One region of the Mycobacterium sp. MS1601 genome, then DNA from elsewhere that is predicted to be linked to it. Evidence: riboswitches for the same ligand, from Rfam matches in the RefSeq annotation. Region 1 holds a riboswitch; each other region holds the start of a gene.
The links. A riboswitch is a leader RNA that binds a small molecule or an ion and turns the genes downstream of it on or off. The one in region 1 is predicted to bind cobalamin.
Positions count from the first base shown of each region.

Region 2: it holds a riboswitch for cobalamin, as region 1 does, so the genes downstream of both, BVC93_RS22760 (FecCD family ABC transporter permease) here and cobN (cobaltochelatase subunit CobN) in region 1, are expected to answer to the same signal.
Region 3: it holds a riboswitch for cobalamin, as region 1 does, so the genes downstream of both, BVC93_RS12290 (ABC transporter substrate-binding protein) here and cobN (cobaltochelatase subunit CobN) in region 1, are expected to answer to the same signal.

Region 1 covers NZ_CP019420.1:583,384-590,064, forward strand. Annotated here, with positions in the region: gene cobN (cobaltochelatase subunit CobN) at 1-2,709, opposite strand, end outside; cobalamin riboswitch at 2,739-2,862, opposite strand; gene BVC93_RS02765 (DUF3887 domain-containing protein) at 3,089-3,709, opposite strand; gene BVC93_RS02770 (cytochrome P450) at 3,742-5,175, opposite strand; gene BVC93_RS02775 (TetR/AcrR family transcriptional regulator) at 5,229-5,891, shown strand; gene BVC93_RS02780 (ATP-dependent helicase) at 5,927-6,681, shown strand, end outside.
Region 2 covers NZ_CP019420.1:4,713,261-4,719,941, reverse strand. Annotated here, with positions in the region: gene BVC93_RS22765 (hypothetical protein) at 55-366, shown strand; cobalamin riboswitch at 965-1,147, shown strand; gene BVC93_RS22760 (FecCD family ABC transporter permease) at 1,314-2,345, shown strand; gene BVC93_RS22755 (ABC transporter ATP-binding protein) at 2,342-3,184, shown strand; gene BVC93_RS22750 (ABC transporter substrate-binding protein) at 3,174-4,268, shown strand; gene BVC93_RS22745 (heavy-metal-associated domain-containing protein) at 4,465-4,674, shown strand; gene BVC93_RS22740 (hypothetical protein) at 4,788-5,543, opposite strand; tRNA gene BVC93_RS22735 (tRNA-Val) at 5,964-6,038, opposite strand; gene BVC93_RS22730 (peroxiredoxin) at 6,087-6,548, opposite strand; gene BVC93_RS22725 (DUF3052 domain-containing protein) at 6,562-6,681, opposite strand, start outside.
Region 3 covers NZ_CP019420.1:2,512,595-2,519,275, forward strand. Annotated here, with positions in the region: gene BVC93_RS12270 (DUF1707 SHOCT-like domain-containing protein) at 1-485, opposite strand, end outside; gene BVC93_RS12275 (DUF5318 domain-containing protein) at 627-1,049, shown strand; partial or broken gene BVC93_RS12280 (transglycosylase domain-containing protein) at 1,042-3,485, shown strand; partial or broken gene BVC93_RS12285 (glycosyltransferase family 87 protein) at 3,482-5,083, shown strand; cobalamin riboswitch at 5,057-5,196, shown strand; gene BVC93_RS12290 (ABC transporter substrate-binding protein) at 5,224-6,174, shown strand; gene BVC93_RS12295 ((2Fe-2S)-binding protein) at 6,174-6,681, shown strand, end outside.

The DNA.
Region 1 (6,681 bases):
GAACCCGGAGATCCGGACCGTCACATCGATGCGCGGTCGGCCGAGTTCCTGCAGGGACATGATCTCCAGCCGGCTGACCCGTCGCGAGGCCTCGTCCCATTCCGGTCGAACACCCAGCAGCGCAAGCACTTCGGCCACGTCGTCACCGGAGGTACGCATGGCGCTGGTGCCCCACACCGACAGACCCACCGACTCCGGATAGGCACCGGTGTCGTCGAGGTAACGAGCCACCAGCGATTCGGCCATCGCCTGGCCGGTCTGCCAGGCCAGGCGTGACGGCACCGCGCGGGGATCGACGGTGTAGAAGTTGCGGCCCGTCGGCAACACGTTCACCAAACCGCGCAGCGGCGATCCAGAAGGTCCGGGGCGCACGAATCCACCTGAGAGAGCGTGCAGTACGGCGTCGAGCTCACCGACGGTGCCCGCCAACCGGGGCACCACCTCGGTAGCGGCGAACCGCAGCACCGACTGCACCTCGGGGTCGTCGTGCAGAGTGGTCGCGACGGCGGCATCCCAGCCGGCGGCGTCCATGGCTTCGACGAGTCCGCGGGCGCGGGTCTCGATCTCGTCGACAGCGGCTGTCTCGGCGTCCTCTTTCAGACCGAGCGCGGCGCGCAGCCCCGGCACGGCGTGGTCGCGGCCACCCCACACCTGGGCGGCCCGCAGAATCGCCAGCACCAGGTTGACCCGCGCCGGCCCGACGGGAGCGCCGCCGAGCACGTGCAGGCCGTCGCGGATCTGGGCGTCCTTGATCTCACACAGCCATCCGTCGACGTGCAGCAGGAAGTCGTCGAACTCTTCGTCTTCCGGACGGTCATCGAGGCCGAGGTCGCGGTGCATCTCGGCAGCGCGCATGAGATTCCAGATCTCACCTCGGATGGCCGGTAGTTTGGCCGGGTCCATCGAGGCGATGTTGCCGTACTCGTCGAGAAGCTGTTCCAGTCGCGCGATGTCGCCGTAGGTCTCGGCGCGAGCCATCGGCGGAATCAGGTGATCGACGATGGTGGCGTGTGCGCGACGCTTGGCCTGCGCGCCCTCACCGGGGTCGTTGACCAGGAACGGGTAGATCAGCGGCAGGCTGCCGATGGTGGCGTCGGTGGCGCAGTCAGCCGAGAGCGCGGCGTTCTTGCCGGGTAGCCATTCCAGGGACCCGTGCTTACCCAGGTGTACCACCGCGTGCGCACCGAAACCCTGCTCCAGCCAACGGTATGCAGCCAGGTAGTGATGACTCGGCGCCATATCGGGATCGTGGTAGATGGCCACCGGGTTCTCGCCGAAACCGCGGGGCGGCTGGATCATCAGCACGATGTTGCCTGCCCGCAACGCGGCCAGCACGATGTCACCGGCATCGTTGACGAACAGTTTGCCGGGCGCCGGGCCCCACGCCTGCTCCATCTCCCCGCGCAGACCCGCGGGCAGGTCCGCGGTCCACGCGGCGTACTGCTGGGCACTGACCGTCACATGCGCGTCGGTGAGTTGGGCTGTGGTGAGCCATTCCTCGTCCTGCCCACCCGCGGCGATCAAGGTGTGGATCAGCTTGTCACCGGCCTCGGTCTCGTCGTCGATTCCGAGCACGCCGAAACCGTCACCCACGTCGTACCCCGCCGCAGCCAGTCGGTGCAGCAGGCGCACGGTCGAGGCCGGGGTGTCCAGACCCACGGCGTTTCCGACCCGGGAATGCTTGGTGGGATACGCCGAGAGGACCAGAGCAAGCTTCTTGTCGCCGTTGGGAACCCGGCGCAGCCGGGCATGGTTGACGGCGATACCGGCCACCCGCGCGCAGCGTTCGGCGTCGGCGACGTAGTGCGGCAGGCCGTCCTCGTCGATCTCCTTGAACGAGAACGGCGCCGTGATCACCCTGCCGTCGAACTCCGGGATGGCGATCTGGTTCGCCGAGTCCAGTGGGGTCACGCCGTCGTCGTTGGCCTCCCAGTCCTGCTGAGACGAGGTGAGACACAGGCCCTGCAGCACCGGGATGTCCAGGGCGGCCAGCCGCTCGATGTCCCAGGACCCGTCGTCGCCGCCGGCGCTGACGCCGGCGGGCCTGGATCCGCCAGCGGCGAGCACGGTGACGATCAGCGCGTCCAACGTGGAGAACGCCTCGTAGAGTTCCTCGGGCGCGCTGCGCAGCGACGACGCGAAGAGTGGGACGCCCACGGCCTCGCCGGTGGCGTCGATGGCGTCGGCCAGTGCGTGCGCGAACCCGGCGTTGCCGCTGATCTCGTGGGCCCGGTAGTAGAGGATGCCCACTCTCGATTTGCCGTCGGCCTGCGCAGGGCGGTCGGCGTAGCCCCAGTCCGGGATCACGGCGGGCGGTTCGAAGCCGTCGCCGCCGAGCAGCACGGTGTCGCAGAGGAATGCGTGAAGTTGCCCGAGATTGGCCGGGCCGCCTTCGGCGAGATAGACGTGGGCCTGGGCCGCCAGCCCAATGGGCACCGTCGAGTTCTCCATCAGCTCGGGGCTGGGCTGGCGCTCCCCGCCGAGGATCACCATCGGCAGGCCGCTGGCCCGCAGGGTCTCCAGTTCGGCGCGGATCTCGTCGGAGGACCCCAGCACCCGCATCACCACCACGTCGGCGCCGTCGAGCACCGGCTCCAACGGCTGGCGCGCCGGGTTGCCGAGGCTGTACGCCGCTCCGCTGGCGCGGGCCGAGAGCAGATCGGTGTCCGAGGTGGACAACAAAGCAATACGGGTCACGTCATCAGGCATGATCGATCTCCCCGGGGGTTGGCGCCCCTCAACTGTGGATCCTCGTGGCCAGTGTCTGGCTGGGACCCCGTAAACGGAATCTCACAGTGGCGCAACCGCCCCGGATTCGCACCGGGTTCCTGTTCCACGAGGTGTGCGGGAATCAGCTTAGTGTAGGTGTCCCCCGGAGAGGACGCCAGGACATCGCCACCACGCACCCGACACCCGGCGGCCACCGCCCGGCATCGCTTCCCGATCTCCAAACCCCTCACACTCTCCGAACCGAGGTCGTCAACTCCGGGAGCCGGCGGAATCTGAATGATGGAGTCTTTCAACGGGAAAGACGTGTGCACGGGCGCAGGTTCATGGCAGGCCCCTGGTGGCAACTGTCGTGTTCACGCTACTGGTGCGCTTGGGCCGCATCAGCGTCGAGGAGGAACAACCCGGCAATCGTCCGGTCGTCCCGGAAGGTGATGCGAGCGACATAATCACCGGCCTCGAAAGCCAATGGCGTGTTGGTGACCGTGAAGTCCCCGGCCCGCATGACATCGGTCTTGCCCCGACTCTCGTACGCCCCGGCCAACCCCACGATGTGCACCCAGGCCTCGGCCAGCCCCTCCTCGGAGAGGCGTTCGCGCATCGTGGCATCGAAGCGAGCGCTGACATCGGCCCAGCGGACTCCAGCGAGATCGTCGATGACCGCGGCGGCCAGTTCGTCGGCTCCGGCAAGAGCAGTGGTGTTCATGGTTTCTCCCGTTCTCGGATCGATCGGCTTGCCGTAGCGCTGGAAAGCGGCTTGGCGCGAGACACCCAGCACTCCGCCGATCTCCTGCCATGTCCGGCCCTCGTCTCGTGCCTGGAGCACAGCTGCGGCCAGCAACGCCTCCGCCATGCCCTGGACATCGTGCGCCGCGCGCACCAACTCGAGCGGATCGTTGTCGTCACGCAATACGGGCGCAGCCAGGATCTGACCGAGCTGGCGGTGGAGCTGCTGGCCCGTCGCGGTAAAGGAAGCGGACATACGTCAAGATTAGATTGACTTCCGGCCATTCGTCAATATTTTCTTGACAGAACTCGCCGCCGGAGCCCCAACCGGAAACCCTTCGGCATCAGCGTCAGCCGCTCAGCCACTGTGAGCGTGTAGCCGGGGTCGGCCACCAGGTCGTAGCGCCGGATCAGCGTGCCGAGTACCAGCACGGCCTCGTGCAACGCGAACTGCCGTCCTATGCACGCCCGCTCACCGGTGCCGAACGGCTTGTACAGTTGGGCGGGCCGGGACCGAAGATGTACCGGCGCAAAGCGATCCGGGTCGAACTCGTCCACCGTGGCCAAACCCGGTCCACTCCAACGCGGATCGCGGTGCAACGTCGTCGTCAACGCCAGGGCCCACTCCCCCTTGCGCATCCTGTACCGGCCCGCCAGCACGGTGTCCTCACGCGCCGCCCGATAGTACGCAGGCACCGTGGGTTGCAACCGCAGCGATTCGTCGAGCACTCGGCGGACGTATCTCAGTTTGGCGATCTGCTCGAAGTCGGGCTCATCGGCCTCACCCCACACCCGATCCACTTCGTGGCGGGCCCGCGCAAACACCTCAGGATGCGTCGAAAGAAAGTAGATCGCGAAAGACAGTGCACCCGAAGTGGTTTCATGCCCAGCAACCAGGAAGTTGATCAGCTGGTAGCGGATGTTGGCCTCGTCGAGCGGGGCATCGGGGGCCAGCATGATCTCCAGTAGGTCGTCATGGTGACCCAGCCCTTCGCTTCTGCGCCCGGCGATGATCTCGTCGGCCACCCGGTGCATCTGGGCGGCGTGGCGCCTGACTTTGCGTTCATAGCGGTCACCGACGAACTTCGGCAGGAAGGTCGCCCGGAACACCCCGAGGCGGTCCGAACCCACCAGCGCCTCGACCATGTTCTCCACGAAGGGGTGGGGACGGTCCGACTGAAACGCGCCGAACGAGTAGCCCGCCGCACACCGGCCGATGGTCTCCAGCGTGACGCGGGTGGTGTCGGCGGAGACGTCGACGCAGGCTCCGTTCTCGCAGGCGGTGTCCCAGGCATCGGTCAGTTCGGTCGCGGCGGCCAGCATCGTCGGGTGGTAGCGCCGCATCGCCGCCTGAGAGAAGGCAGGCATCAGCAGCTGATGGGCCTTGCGCCAGTTGGGTTCGTCGTTGTCAGCGGTGAACAACCCGTCCCCACCGACCACCCGCAGCGCCACCATGTCCGGCCCGAGGTGCTTGCAGAACCGGCTCTCGTCATTGAGTTCGGTGACCACTTCCGCGCCGGCGGCCACCACGTATCGTGCCCCCAGGAAGGCGAATTCGAACAGCGGACCCAATTGGGCGGCCAGATCGGCCACCGACTGGGCGGGCTCGCTGCCCCGGAAGCTGAAGATGTCCCCCAGCAGCGGGACCCGGCGCGGAGGGTGTGGAATCCGGCGGTCCCGCAGCGCACTGCCACTGCTGACTCCGCCGACGATCACCGCCACGCTCGCACCTCCGCCGCTGTCGTTATTGTACGTATGTCAGATAGTATCCCAGCATGTCTGAACGGTCCGGCGCCCGCCCGTCGCGCAGAAGACTGTCTCCCGACGACCGGCGAACCGAACTGTTGGCCTTGGGCGCCAAGGTGTTCGGCGAGCGGCCCTACGACGACGTCCGCATCGACGAGATCGCTGAGCTGGCCGGCGTCTCCCGCGCTCTGATGTACCACTACTTCCCGGACAAGCGCGCGTTCTTCGCCGAGGTGGTCCGCGCCGAGGCCGAGCGGTTGTTCGAAGCCACCAGCACAGCGGCCGTTCCCGGGCAGACCCTGTTCGAGCGGGTGTGTATCGGGGTGCTGGCCTACGTCGAGTACCACGAGCAGTACCCGCACGGGTCGTGGGCCGCCTACATCGGGCCGGGCCGCACCGATCCGATGCTGGTGGGCATCGACGACGCCGACAACAACCGCCAGATGCAGCGCATAGTGGACGAGATGCGTGCCATCGTCCCATTCGAGCTCGACTCGAAGGTGGAGCGGGACCTGCGGGTCACGGTCTACGGGTGGCTGGCGTTCACCTTGGAGATGTGCAGGCAGCGGATCATCGACCCTTCGCTGGACGCCCGGCAGATCGCGCAGGCCAGCGCGCACGCGCTGCTCGACGCGGTGGCTCGGGTTCCGGGCATTCCGGCCCAGCTCAGCGAGGCCATCGACAACCGCTGAGTTACCTTGTCGGTGCCCAGGGGCACCATGGTGGCATGGCCCGCAAGACCGATCCTCTCTCCCGCTTCAGCTCGCTGACGCGGCAGTGGTTCGCGGGCACCTTCGTCGAACCCACGCCGGCGCAGGCACAGGCCTGGAAGGCCATCGCCGATGGCGACAACACCCTTGTCATCGCCCCCACCGGCTCCGGCAAGACACTCGCGGCATTCCTGTGGGCCATCGACCAGCTCACCGGCCCTGTGGACCTGGACCGCAAGCCCGGCACCCGCGTCCTCTACGTCTCACCACTGAAAGCGCTGGCTGTCGACGTCGAACGCAACCTACGCACCCCGCTCACCGGCATCAGCCGCGTCGCCGAACGTGAGGGCGCGGTGCCGCCGCAGATCAGCGTCGGCGTGCGCTCCGGCGACACCACGCCGGCCAAGCGCCGCGAACTGATCACCAAGCCACCCGATATCCTGATCACCACCCCGGAGTCACTGTTTCTGATGTTGACCTCGGCGGCGCGGGAGACGCTGGCCGGAGTGCAGACGGTGATCGTTGACGAGGTGCACGCCGTCGCCAACACCAAACGCGGCGCACACCTGTCGCTGTCGTTGGAGCGGCTCGACGCCCTGCTCGACACACCCGCCCAGCGCATCGGGCTGTCGGCCACCGTGCGGCCGGCCGAGGAGGTGGCCCGGTTTCTCTCCGGGCCCGCCCCGTGCACCATCGTGTCACCGCCGGCAGCCAAGACGTTCGAGCTGACGGTGCAGGTACCGGTGCCGGACATGGCCAACTTGGAGAACAA
Region 2 (6,681 bases), 2.3 Mb from region 1:
GCTGTGCACAGGCCGGATCAGTTCGCCGGTCAGCTACACGAAAGAAGTACGACCATGAAGATCTACTCCATTGCCGCAGCCGCAGCCCTGTCCGCAGGCGTCATCACATTGGCCGCGCCGGCGGCCGCCGCACCGTCCGGTGTCGGCAGCGCGGCGGACACCATCGCCAACCTAAAAGCTCAGGGCTACACGGTGGTGGTGAACCGGCTCTCCGACGTGGAGCTTGCCGACGCCAAAGTGGTGTCGGTGGGTGTGGGCCCGACGTTCATCCACACCGAGTCCGTCAACGGGACCCAGGATTACACCGGCTACGACCGGCAGTTCGCGCCGGTCAGGGTGACAACCGCGTACGTCAACGTGCGGTGAGCAGATTCGGTGGGGAACGTCTGGACGATGTTCCCCACCGAGTCCGCGGCACGATAACTCCGACGTGTTATGGACCAGACCTCACAAGCACCATGTTGACCTGGAGTCAGAAGCGCTCATGCCGCTCTGGCCGACCAGTCAGTGCTGCGTCGGGCCAAGGCGATCTCGCAGTGCTCGAACGTGACGTCCGTGTCATCCCATTTGGTTACTACACAGTGCGTTTCGCCTTCGGCCATCACCACCAGTGTGTCGTGGCGCGCATTGCCCGGGTCTTGCCCGGCGCGAAGGTCGCCTCGACGGCCGGTTCTTTTCGTGAGGATCTGACCATCTTCGCGACGGGTTTGTGTCGTTGTATGTCAACCCCTTTGGGGTTGGCAGTTGCGCAGCTGCTGTCGTGGCCCGCGAAGGACTCGGTGGCCGTGGTCGTGGAACAGGCTGTCGATCGCGGAGAAGTACGAGAGTGGACCAACACATCGGAGCGGGTGGATCCGCGCGGCGCAATCGGCAGTGGTTCAAGACGCCCGTCGGGCCCACGTTCGGCTTCCACTTCGGGACGCGCCGGGCACTGAGGGCTGACGCCGACGGCGATGATGAGATAACCTGCGCCGTTGAGAGTGGTTACATCCGTGCAGTGCGGGTGTCGGGGAACCCGGTGCGACTCCGGGGCTGACGCGCAACGGTATGGGGAACGTGCTCGACATCGGCGACCTGGCAATCCAGGGAAGCCCTCGGGTGTCGACGATCCCCGAGTCCGAATACCTGCCGCTCTCGGTTGTGTCCACCGTGTATCTCGCGAATAGATACCCCGGCATAGCGAGGTCAGAGTTGTTCATCCCCCTCAGCGGTCAGCGCACCGCCAGCTGCGTGTCCTGGTGGCCGGCAGTCCGGAGGTGACAGTCCGCGAAGAAAGAGCGTTCCTTCGCGACGAACATGCCTCGGTTGCCACCGTGCGCCGAGCGCCGGTTGTTGCGTTGACAACGGTGCTCGCCGTTCTCACGCTGCTGAGCATCGTTGTTTCGGTGGCCTTCGGCGCCGAGGACATCCCACTGCGTGACGTGTGGAACGTCGTCGTGGGCCGCTTCACCGGCGCCACCGGTGTTCCGGGGTTTGACACCATCGTGTGGGAGCTTCGCCTGCCGCGCTCGATACTTGCAGCGTTGGTCGGTGCGGGTCTGGCCCTGGCTGGCGCCCTCATGCAGGCGTTGGTCCGCAACCCGCTGGCAGAGCCGTACCTACTCGGTGTGTCAGCAGGCGCCTCAGTGGGTGCAACCGCCGTGATCACCCTCGGTGCACTCTCATCGTTGGGAGTCTGGGCGCTGTCGGGCGCCGCGCTCATCGGTTCTACGGTGGCCACGCTCACCGTGTATGCGGTGGCACGTGCCCAAGGCGGCCTCACAGCACTGCGCCTGATCCTCTCCGGGGTGGTGCTGTCGTCGGCGTTCATGGCGCTGTCGTCACTGCTCGTCTTCACCGCCGGCGATCCGCACGCCGCCGAAAGTGTCATGTTCTGGCTGCTGGGCAGCGTTGCGGGAGCGACGTGGGCGAAGATTCCCCTCACGGCAGCGGTGGTGCTGGTGTCGTTCGTTGCTGCCCTGCTCATTCACTCCTGGCTCGACGCCTACTCCGTCGGTGCCGACACCGCGGCATCGCTGGGCGTACCGGTGCGGGCAGTGCGGAACGCGTTGTTCGCGGTCCAGGCGGTGCTCGTCGGTGTCCTGGTTGCCGTTTCCGGCGGAATCGGGTTCGTCGGACTCATCGTGCCCCACGCGGCCCGCATGCTCGTCGGCGCCACCCACCGCGCAATGCTGCCGGTCTCGGTCAGCATTGGAGCGCTCTTCATGGTGTGGGTCGACGTGATCTCACGCGAAGTCGCGGCACCACGGGAGATGCCCCTGGGGATCATCACCGGCCTCGTCGGCGCGCCCGTGTTTCTCTATTTGATGGGGCGGCGACGCTACCAGTTCGGCAACAACACATGAGCGCACCGCCAACCGCACCCCCGGCGACGGGCGTGACGGTGAGCGCACACGGCGTGCTCTGTCGCCGCGGCAGCAGAACAGTGGTGTCCGGTGTGGACCTGACGGTGGCTGCCGGGACGCGGCTGGCGGTCATCGGCCCCAACGGCGCCGGCAAGAGCACTTTGCTGCGCGCCCTGTCCGGTCTCGACGCACCGTCAGCGGGAACAGTCCTGGTTGAAGGCAGGGACTTGTATCGGATGCCGGCCCGAGAGCGAGCGCGCACCATCGCAGTGGTCGGACAAGAGGAGCGACCCTCAGGCGAACTGACCGTCGCCGAGGCCGTGGGTCTGGGCAGGACCCCTTACCGGAACCCGTGGGCAGGCGCCGTTTCCGGAGAGCGGGACATCATTGACGGCGCCCTCAGCGCCGTCGGTCTGCAGGGGTGGGGCAACCGACCGTGTGTCCAGCTTTCTGGTGGTGAACGTCACCGGGTCGTCCTGGCCCGCGCGTTGGCACAGCGAACATCCGTTCTTGTCCTTGACGAACCCACTAACCATCTCGACGCCTCGTGGCGACTGAGATTCATGCAGATACTCGACGACCTCCGATGCACCGTCATCGCTGCGATGCACGATCTCGACTTGGTGATGCGGCATTTCGATGCGGTCGCGGTCGTGGCCGGCGGCCGGGTGTACGCCCAGGGGTCACCCTCTGAAGTTCTCACCTCTGCCCTCTTGCGGCAGGTCTTCGGTGTTGCCGGCGACATCATCGTCCATCCGACGACCGGCCGTTTCCATCTGTTACTCACCCATGCCGAACTGGCGTCAAACCATCATGAGGAGCACAACAATGGCGTATAGATTTCGATCCCCTTTCGCGACGCGACCGGCGATACACCTGGCGGTCTGCGCCGTCCTCCTCGGTGCAACCTCGGGATGCACGTCCCAGGCGGAGACGACCACGACAGCGGACACCGTGACTGTCACCAACTGCGGCAAGGAAGTCACCTACGAGCAGCCGATTGACCGGTTGTTCGTCAACGACGGAGGAATGATCGCGATCGCGTTGGCAGCCGGCGCCCGCAATCAGATGAACGCGGTCAGCTCCATGAGCCGCGACGCCGCGGTTCTTCGCCTCAAATACGGTTCTCAAGTAGACGGTCTCAACGAAGTGGCTCCGGAGCAACCGACGCTGGAGAACATCGTCGGCGCCGACCCACAAGTCCTGTTCGCCGGATACAACTACGGCATGGGCGAGGAACGGGGAATAACCCCGGACATCCTTGCAACGCATGGAATCGCGGTCTATCAGCTGTCTGAAGCATGCCTGCAAGTCGACGGACAGCCCGTTCGCGGCACCATGGACCCGTGGCTCGCCCTTGACACCGATTTGCGCAACATCGGAACTCTGACAAACAACGCGCACACGGGTTCTCAAGCAGCCGAAGACATCGCCGCCAGGCTGGAAGCCTTGCGTGCCGCACCGCAACCCGAGAAGAAACCCACCATCTTCCTGTTCGACAGCGGTAGCGACACGGTGTTCTCCTCGGGAGCCTTCGGTGGACCCCAAGGAATCATCGACGCCGCCGGAGCACGCAACGCCACCGAAGACATCCAAGACACCTGGACAACCGTGAGCTGGGAGCGGATCGCCACCGCAGATCCAGACCTCATCGTCTTCGTCGACTATCCGGGTCAGACTGTCGAAGACAAGATCGCCGCCCTTCGCAGCAACCCCGCCAGCCGAAACCTCAAAGCGGTTCAGGAAAACCGGTTCGTCAACCTTCCCTACGCCATGTGGGTTTCCAGCCCGCTGAACATCGACACTGCAGAGATTCTGCGGGCGGTGCTCGAAAACCATGATCTCGCACCACAATCAGGCATCAAGCCAACCCTGGACGCGACGCAGCTCAACCTCCCGGGAAACGACTGGCTCACCCCATGAGCACGTGCCACCGGACGTTCGGACAGGGAGGCTTTCCACCGAGGCTCTGACGTCGGCCAGACAGGAACGGCGGGCAGCCCTGAGAGTGGCAGGTCGACCGCAGTTTGGCGGCGGGTAGACCGGACCCACCATACCCCGAGGGGGTATGGTGGGTGTGCGGTAGTCAACTGCTGCACACAACGGGAAGGGCACCACCGTGAGCACCACCATCAATGTCGCCGTGGCGGGCATGACCTGCGGCCACTGCGCTTCGTCGGTCAGCAAGGAAATCCGAGGCATCGAGGGAGTCACCGAGGTGGAAGTCAACGTTGACACTGGCGAGGTCGCCATCTGCGCTGATCGCGACCTAGACGCCGCCGCCATCGACGCCGCGGTCCAGAAGGCCGGGTACAGCCTGGCGGGCTGAGTATCCGATCACCGACCTCGGTTCATGAAACTGCGAAACCGCCGCAGTGGCAGAAATTACCGACCTGGCCGCCGTAGTTTCATGCCACTACTCCCAGCGGCCGCCCTCGGCGATCAGTGGTCATGGTCGTGATGGTCATGGGCGTCGTTCGACGCCGGCGGGGCTGGGATTTCCACGGACTCTGACGGTGCCACCAGGGTGGCGTTGGCTTTCTCCACCGGCGCCGAGGTGGGCGAATTCGGGGGGTCGCTGTGATGATCGTCCGCCCGTTCGACGTGAGGCCCGTGATGACCGGCCTCCGCGCCTGCCGGCCCGTCGTGGTCGTGTCGAAGACCGGACGCAACTCCCACCGTGGAGGCCAGCGCGATCACGCTGACGGCACCGAGAAGGACCACGGCGCTGGCGAAGCCCGTGACCGGCTCACCGCGCAGGCCGCGGTACCACACCCAGCCCGCACCCATCACCACATAAATCTGCAGCAGGAGAGCACACAGGTCCGCACCTTGGATGGACTCGGCCTCCCCGGCGTGCGGACCGAACGGGGCCCCTGCGGTCCGCGACAACGCCCACACCGCAATCGCTGCGAGATTGAGCGTTATCCCCGCGGCAAGAACTGACGTCGTGGCGCGGACGAGCACCGCCCATGCCCAAATCAGTTGGAACGTAGCGAGACCGACAAAAAACACGCCGGCCGGCATCCATTCGTGCCAGTGTGTAGGGACGACGGCGAAATGAATGACAGCGGCCCCCAGCGAGGCCAGCGCAGCGAGGCGGGCTGCCAGCCTGCTGTCGGTCTTGCGTTCGGTTCTTGGTGCCACTTGTCCGATGATGACAGCAGCGGGCTCGAGGACATCTGCGCGACACCACATCTCAACCGGACCGAGATTCTTCCGTCACTCGACGGGCAAGCTCACGGGCGGCTGCTGGCCAAACCGACGTCCGGTCCGCACAACTCATCGCGGCTCGAACCCACTGGCGCTCTTGCAGTTCGGAAGGAACAAACGGTCGGCGGTCACGGCGCGCCAAGTGTTGTCGACGTGCGTCTGGGAAATTGCGCCCTTTGAGTGCCCTGGGATGCGGGTTTCTCCAGGAGTACGTAGATGACGGAGCCGCCCGCAGCGCTCAGGGATTGCCCCAGTGCCAACACCCGCTTGCCTGTTCGGTCGAACAGACCTCATAAACGACGGCCGATTTCCATCGCTGGATTCTTCCCCTGAACCGACTTCGGCTCACATCGATCAGCTTTTGAGCCGCGCCGGTCCTCAGCACGAACAACTGACATCTTGACCTGGTGGGCGCGGAGGGTTTCGAACCCCCGACCGCTGGTGTGTAAAACCAGAGCTCTACCACTGAGCTACACGCCCGGACCGCAGCAGGTTACACGCCGGACAACCGGGAGACCAAAACCGAATTCACGACGACAGGGCAGCCAGCGCGTCCACCCACAGCCCCTGATCGCGCGGCTCACCGGGCTGCTTCATCTCCGCGAAGACGATCGTCCCTGACCGGTCGACCACGAAGGTGCCGCGGTTGGGCACGCCCGCCACGTCGTTGAACACGCCGTAGGACTGCGCGACGGCGCCGTGCGGCCAGAAATCGGACAGTACCGGGAACGTGAAGTGGCTCTGCGTGGCCCAGACCTTGTGCGTCGGCGGCGGCCCGACGGACAGCGCCAGCACGGCGGTGGAGTCATTCTCGTAGCGCGCCAGGTTGTCGCGGATGGCGTCCAGCTCACCCTGACAGATTCCGGTGAACGCCAACGGGAAGAACACCAGCAGGACGTTCTTGGACCCCCGGTAGGCGCCGAGGCTGACAGCACGCCCGTTCTGGTCCTTGAGACTGAAGTCTGGCGCCGCGCTCCCGATGGGAAGCATCAACTGGGCAACTTCAACGACGAGGTGCCTTCGCGGACTTGGGCTGCACCAGCCGGCTGCCGATCCAGTCACCCAGATTCGCCGAGGACGTCTGCATCAGTCCGGCGGTGGGCGCCGATTCGGCGATCTCGGC
Region 3 (6,681 bases), 1.9 Mb from region 1:
TAGCCCATGGTGTCGCCGAACTTCTGCCGCATCTGCTCGAACAGTCCCGTCAGCCCGCCGAGCGAGTGCAGCTGTCGCGGCGGGGTCAGCACGGTCGCCGGGATGCCGTCGTCCTTGGCGCCCGGATCGGATTCGAAGCTCAGCGGTGAACTGGTGTTGCCGTACAACCCCCAGCCGATACCGATCCCGAGCACCACCAGAACGGCCGCCACCGCGGCGCGCAATCCCCAGCCGACGCCCGGCCCGGCGTCCGTCGCCGACGGCTTCTTCAGGTCGGGCAGTTTGACGGGCGCGTTCTCGATCTGCAGATCGGCGACCAGCGCCTGCAGTTCCCCCAGTGTGGACGCGGTGGTGGCGGAGGCCACTCGCTGCCGGTGCTCTTCCATCGAGAGCTGACCGTCGGCCAGCGCACTGTCGAGCACCGTGCAGGTGTCGTTGCGGTTGGTGTCTTTGGCCCGTGTACCTGCTGTTTGACGCGTTGCCACGCGATAGAGGGTATGGGATTTCCCCGCGGTCGAAGTGACGGGCATCATGCGTGCCGTTGGTGCTGGCCAGATGCCCGGTTTGGTACGCACCCCCGGCCCGTCCCGCCTCGACGGCTGCAGGGCCGACGTACTCTTGTGATCGTGCGATTGCAGCGACAGGTGGTGGATTACGCGCTTCGGCGGCGATCCCTGCTGGCCGAGGTGTATTCCGGCCGCACGGGCGTCTCCGAGGTTTGTGATGCCAACCCCTACCTGTTGCGCGCCGCGAAGTTTCACGGAAAGACCAGTTCGGTGATGTGTCCGATCTGCCGCAAGGAACAGCTGACGCTGGTCTCCTGGGTGTTTGGTGATCACCTGGGTCCGGTGTCAGGCTCGGCACGCACCGCCGAGGAATTGGTCCTGTTGGCGACCAAGCACGAGGAGTTCTCCGTACACGTGGTGGAGGTATGCCGGACTTGCAGCTGGAACCATCTGGTCAAGTCATATGTGCTGGGCGCGCCACGGTCTCCGAAGGCGCCACGTACCCGGACGGCGCGCAAGGGCGCGCGAACGGCCAGTGAGTAGTCCGGGGCGGCACGAGAGGTCGGCTTCTGATGTCCAGCGTGGGTCAGGGGCCGGTGGTGCGCACGCCAGATCAGAACACGAGACCCGTCGCCTTCCCTCGCAGCCTCAGCATCGCCCGGACCAGCGACCGACATCGGTCATCCCGCCGGTGCGGGACACTCCCGATCCGCGCCTGCGCGACCCGATCGATGTAGTCAAAGCGGCACTCGACGGCACCCCGCCCCCACCCAGACCCCCGCACGGCGGTGGCGGACCGCCCGGTGGTGGCGAGCCGCCGAAGAAACCCTCCCAGATCAACTGGAAATGGGTCCGGCGTGGTGCCGCGATGTGCGCGGCCGTGCTGATCTTGTTGCCGATCATCACGTTCGGTATGGCCTACTTCATCGTCGAGGTACCCAAGCCGGGCGACATCCGCACGGCCCAGGTGTCGACGATCCTGGCCAGCGACGGTTCTGAGCTGGCCAGGATCATTCCCCCGGAAGGCAACCGGGTGGACGTCAACATCGACCAGATTCCGGTGTCGGTGCGCGATGCCGTGATGGCCGCGGAAGACCGCGACTTCTACTCCAATCCGGGTTTCTCGTTCACCGGGTTCCTGCGAGCCGCCAAGAACAACCTCACCGGCGGGGATCTGCAGGGCGCCTCCACCATCACCCAGCAGTACGTCAAGAACGCACTGGTCGGTGACGCCCGTTCAGGTATCGGCGGTGTCATCCGCAAGGCCAAGGAGCTGGTCATCTCCACCAAGATGTCCAGTGAGTGGTCCAAAGACCAGGTGATGCAGTCGTATCTGAACATCATCTACTTCGGTCGCGGCGCCTATGGTGTGGCGGCCGCGGCGCAGGCGTACTTCGCCAAACCCGTCGAACAACTCAGCGTGGCCGAGGGCGCCCTGCTGGCGGCGCTGATCCAGCGCCCGTCCGCCCTGGATCCCGCGGTGGATCTCGAGGGTGCGACGGACCGCTGGAACTGGGTGCTCGACGGCATGGTCGAGATCGGTGCGTTGTCGCCGCAGGATCGCGACGCGCAGGTCTTTCCGCCGACCATCCCACCGGATCAGGCGCAGACCGCCAATCAGACCACCGGGCCCAACGGCCTGATCGAACGGCAGGTCATCGCCGAGTTGCTGACGTTGTTCGACATCAACGAACAGCAGCTCAACACCGAGGGCCTGCAGATCACCACCACCATTGATCCCAAGGCGCAGAGCGCGGCCGAAGCGGCGGTCACCGAAACGCTGGAAGGTCAGGATCCCGACATGCGGTCGGCGGTGGTGTCCATCGATCCGAAGACGGGCGCGATCAAGGCCTACTACGGTGGCGCCGACGCCAACGGATTCGACTTCGCCCAGGCCGGCCTGCCCACCGGCTCGTCGTTCAAGGTGTTCGCCCTCGTTGCTGCTCTCGAGCAGGGCAAAGGTTTGGGCTATCAGGTCGACTCGTCGCCGCTCACGGTCAACGGCATCCAGATCAGCAATGTCGAGGGCAGCAACTGCGGCACCTGCAACATCGCCGAAGCACTCAAGCGTTCGCTGAACACCAGTTTCTACCGGTTGATGCTGGAGCTCGACAACGGCCCGGCCGACGTCGCCGACGCTGCGCACCGTGCCGGTATCGCCGAGAGCTTCCCCGGGGTGGAACACACGCTCAGTGAGGACGGCCAGGGCGGCCCGCCGAACAACGGTGTGGTGTTGGGGCAGTATCAATCCCGGGTTCTCGACATGGCCTCGGCGTACGCCACGCTGGCTGACTCCGGCGTTTACCATCGCCCACATTTTGTGCAGAAGGTGGTCAACGCCCAGGGCCAGGTGCTGTTCGACGCGGCCAACCAGGACACCGAGGGTGAGCAGCGCATCGACAAGGCGGTCGCCGACAACGTCACTGCCGCCATGCAGCCCATTGCCGGATATGCCAACGGGCACAATCTGGCCGGGGCCGGAAGTCGGCGGCCAAGACGGGCACCAACCAGCTCGGCGACACCGGCGACAACCGTGACGCGTGGATGGTCGGGTACACCCCGTCGCTGTCGACGGCGGTCTGGGTGGGCACCACCGAGGGCACCAAACCCCTGGAGAATCAATGGGGCTCGCCGGTCTACGGTTCGGGGCTGCCGTCGGACATCTGGAAAGCGACCATGGACGGCGCGCTCGACGGCACCGACAACGAGGACTTCCCCAAGCCGACGGAGATCGGCGGCTACGCCGGTGTGCCTGCTGCCCCGCCGCCACGGCCCACCGAGACCGCACCGCCGACGCCCCCGCCCGGCACGGTGATCCAGCCGAGTCTCGAGATCGCTCCCGGGATCACCATTCCGCTGGGGCCGCCGACGACGGTGCCCGCACCGGCACCGGGTGCGCCTCCTGTGCCCGGAGCTCCGGTTCCGCCGCCGGGTGATCCGCTTGCGCCTGTTCCGCCGCCGGGTCCGCCTGCTCCGTGACGGAAGAAGTCTCGCCGCAGCGGCTGGCCTCGGACACCCGCAGCGCTGATGATCGTGATCTTCCGAGCCGCAACGACAAGATGGTGTCGGCCATGTCCGATGTGGTCGGTGGCCCGGTGGGACGCCACGCGTTGATCGGCAGGCAGCGGTTCTTCACGCCGCTGCGGGTCATCTTCGTGATCGCCGTGATGTTCCTGGCGCTGGGGTGGGCCACAAAATCGCCCTGCCTGCAGACCATTGGCACCGGGTCGGCTGATCAGCGGGTGGCCAACTGGGAGAACCAGCGGGCCTACTACAGCTTGTGCTATTCCGACACCGTGCCGCTGTACACCGCGGAGTTGTTGAGCCAGGGCAAGTTCCCGTACAAGTCGAGCTGGTTGGAAACCGACGAGAACGGCCAGCCCCGCACCCAGTACGACGGCACCGCAGCTGTTCGCTACATGGAGTATCCGGTGATCACCGGTGTCTACCAGTACGTGGCGATGGCATTGGCCAAGACGTATTCGGCGCTCACGCGGGCGGTGTCGTGGCCGGTGCTCTCGGGCGTCGCCGAAGTGGTGATGTTCTTCAACATCGCGGCGTTCGGGCTGGCGCTGGCGTGGCTGACGACGGTGTGGGCCACCGCGATGCTGGCCGGGCGGCGCATCTGGGACGCGGCGCTGGTGGCCGGTTCACCCCTGCTGATCTTCCAGATCTTCACCAACTTCGATGCACTGGCAACGGCTTTCGCGATGGGTGGGTTGCTGGCCTGGGCACGCCGAAAACCGGTGTTGGCCGGTGTCCTGATCGGCCTCGGGGTGGCGGCCAAGCTCTATCCGGTGCTGCTGCTGTTGCCCATCGTGGCGCTGGCGTTGAGGTCGAATCGGCTGGCGGAGGCGGGAAAGACGGTGGCGGCGGCGCTGGCCGCGTGGCTGGTGGTCAACCTGCCGATCATGGTGCTGTTCCCGGCCGGGTGGGCAGAGTTCTTCCGACTCAACAGCCGCCGCGGTGAGGACATGGACTCGTTGTACAACGTGTTCGGAAGCTTCACCGGCTGGCCGGGTTTCGACGCCGATCTCGGGTTCTGGGAGCCGCCGGCGATTCTCAACACCGTCACGGCACTGTTGTTCGGATTGTGTTGCGCCGCCATCGTCTACATTGCCCTGACGGCGCCACAGCGGCCGAGGTTGGCACAGTTGGCTCTCCTGGTGGTGGCGGCTTTCCTGCTGACCAACAAGGTGTGGAGTCCGCAGTTCTCGCTGTGGCTGGTGCCATTGGCGGTCTTGGCGTTGCCGCACCGTCGGCTCCTGCTGGCCTGGATGACCATCGACGCGCTGGTGTGGGTGCCGCGGATGCTGTACCTCTTCGGTGAGCAGAACAAAGGGCTGCCCGAGCAGGCCCTCACCACCACCGTGCTGTTGCGGGACCTCGCGGTTGTCGGGCTCTGCGTCCTGGTGATCCGGCAGATCTACCGCCCCGCCGAGGACCTGGTGCGCTGGGGTGGGCGCATCGACGACCCGTCAGGTGGGTTGTTCGATCGCGCCCCCGATGCCCCACCGTCCTGGTTGCCGTCGTGGCTGCGGCCCAGATCGGTTACTGTCAGCACTGCCGGTCAACCCGCCGGCTCCGATGGGCAAGCAGGAAGCCGGTGTGAATCCGGCGCGGTCCCGCCACGGTGACCGGGTAGAACCCGGGAGTCCGATACTGCCCCCGCCGGACGCCCTGCTCTGGGACGAGGACATCCCGGATGGAGTCAATCGTGTCTGCACGCACCTGCCTGACCTTTCTCGCCGCCGCCGCACTGCTTGTCGGGTGTGGCTCCCAAACCCCTGATACGGCAACAACTTCCGCGATCGACAACTGCGGGGTGCAGGTTACCGTCGACCAACCGCCCACCCGGGCAGTGGGCTACTATCAGCACGCCACCGAAATGATGCTCGCACTCGGGCTGCAGGATTCGATGGTCGGCACGGTCTATCCGGACAATCCACCGTTGCCGCAGTACACCGCGGCCTATGAGGCGATCCCGGAGATCTCGGACAAGGACGCGTCTTTCGAGCAGGTGATCGCGGTCGATCCCGATTTTGTGTACGGCGGTTACAACAGCGCATTCGACGAGGCCCAGGGCCGCTCCCGGCAAGCGTTCGCCGATGCCGGTGTCACCACCTATCTCAACCCGGAGTACTGCGCCACGTCACCGATCACCATGGCGGACGTGTACGCCGAGGTCGACCGGATCGCCGGTATCTTCGGTGTCGCAGACCGTGCCGCGAGCCTCACCGACGAGATGAAGAACAGTGTGGCCGAAGCTTCCGGCGCCGTACAGGACGTCACGCCGCTGCGGGCGTTCGTCTACGACAGCGGTGAGGGCACCGCGTTCACCGCGGGCGGCCAGGGCATCGGCAATCAGATCATCGAATTGGCCGGGGCCAGCAATGTTTTCGCCGACGTGCAGGACACCTTTGCCGACGTGTCCTGGGAGCAGGTGATCGACCGCAGCCCGGAGGTCATCATCATCTACGACTACTTCGGTACCCCGTCGGTGGAGGAGAAGAAGGCCTTTCTCAAGAGCAGGCCCGAGCTGGCCGATGTCCCCGCCATCCGCAATGACAGGTTCGCGGTGCTCACCCTGCAGGACGCGGTGCTCGGCGTCCGCGCACCGTATGCGGTGGGGGAGCTGGCCGCCCAGCTGCACCCCGACAGGTTCTGATGACGCTGGTTGCGGCGTTGTCCAGGGCCGCACGGTACGGCGAGTACTTCGAGACCCAACTCGACAGCGCACCACCACCTTTCGATCTTGGTGCGGCGCTGGAGGCCAGGGCGACCCGGCTGGGTACCACCGAGGCGCGGGTGGCGGCCTCGGCTCTGCAGTACGAGTTCGCCGAACGCCTGTGGGCAGTGTCGTTGGGAGCGTGGGCGTTCGGCCGGGTGGTTCCGGACCTGACCGCACTGAAGTACGGATGCGCCGACGACAGCACCCTGATACTCGGCTTCACCGCGCCGGTGGGCACCAGGGCAGATACTCCCGGTGAGGTGGCAGGGCTGCTGTACCGCAACGTCGTCGACGTGCAGTTGGCACCGTTTCATCAACTTCTGCGGGCGACGGTCAAGATGGCCGACGGACTGCTGTGGGGAAACGCCGCCACCGCGCTGGTGCTGGCAGCGCGCTCGGCCAGTCGCGCCAGGTCGTGCTACGCCGCCACCGCGCTGCTGCTGG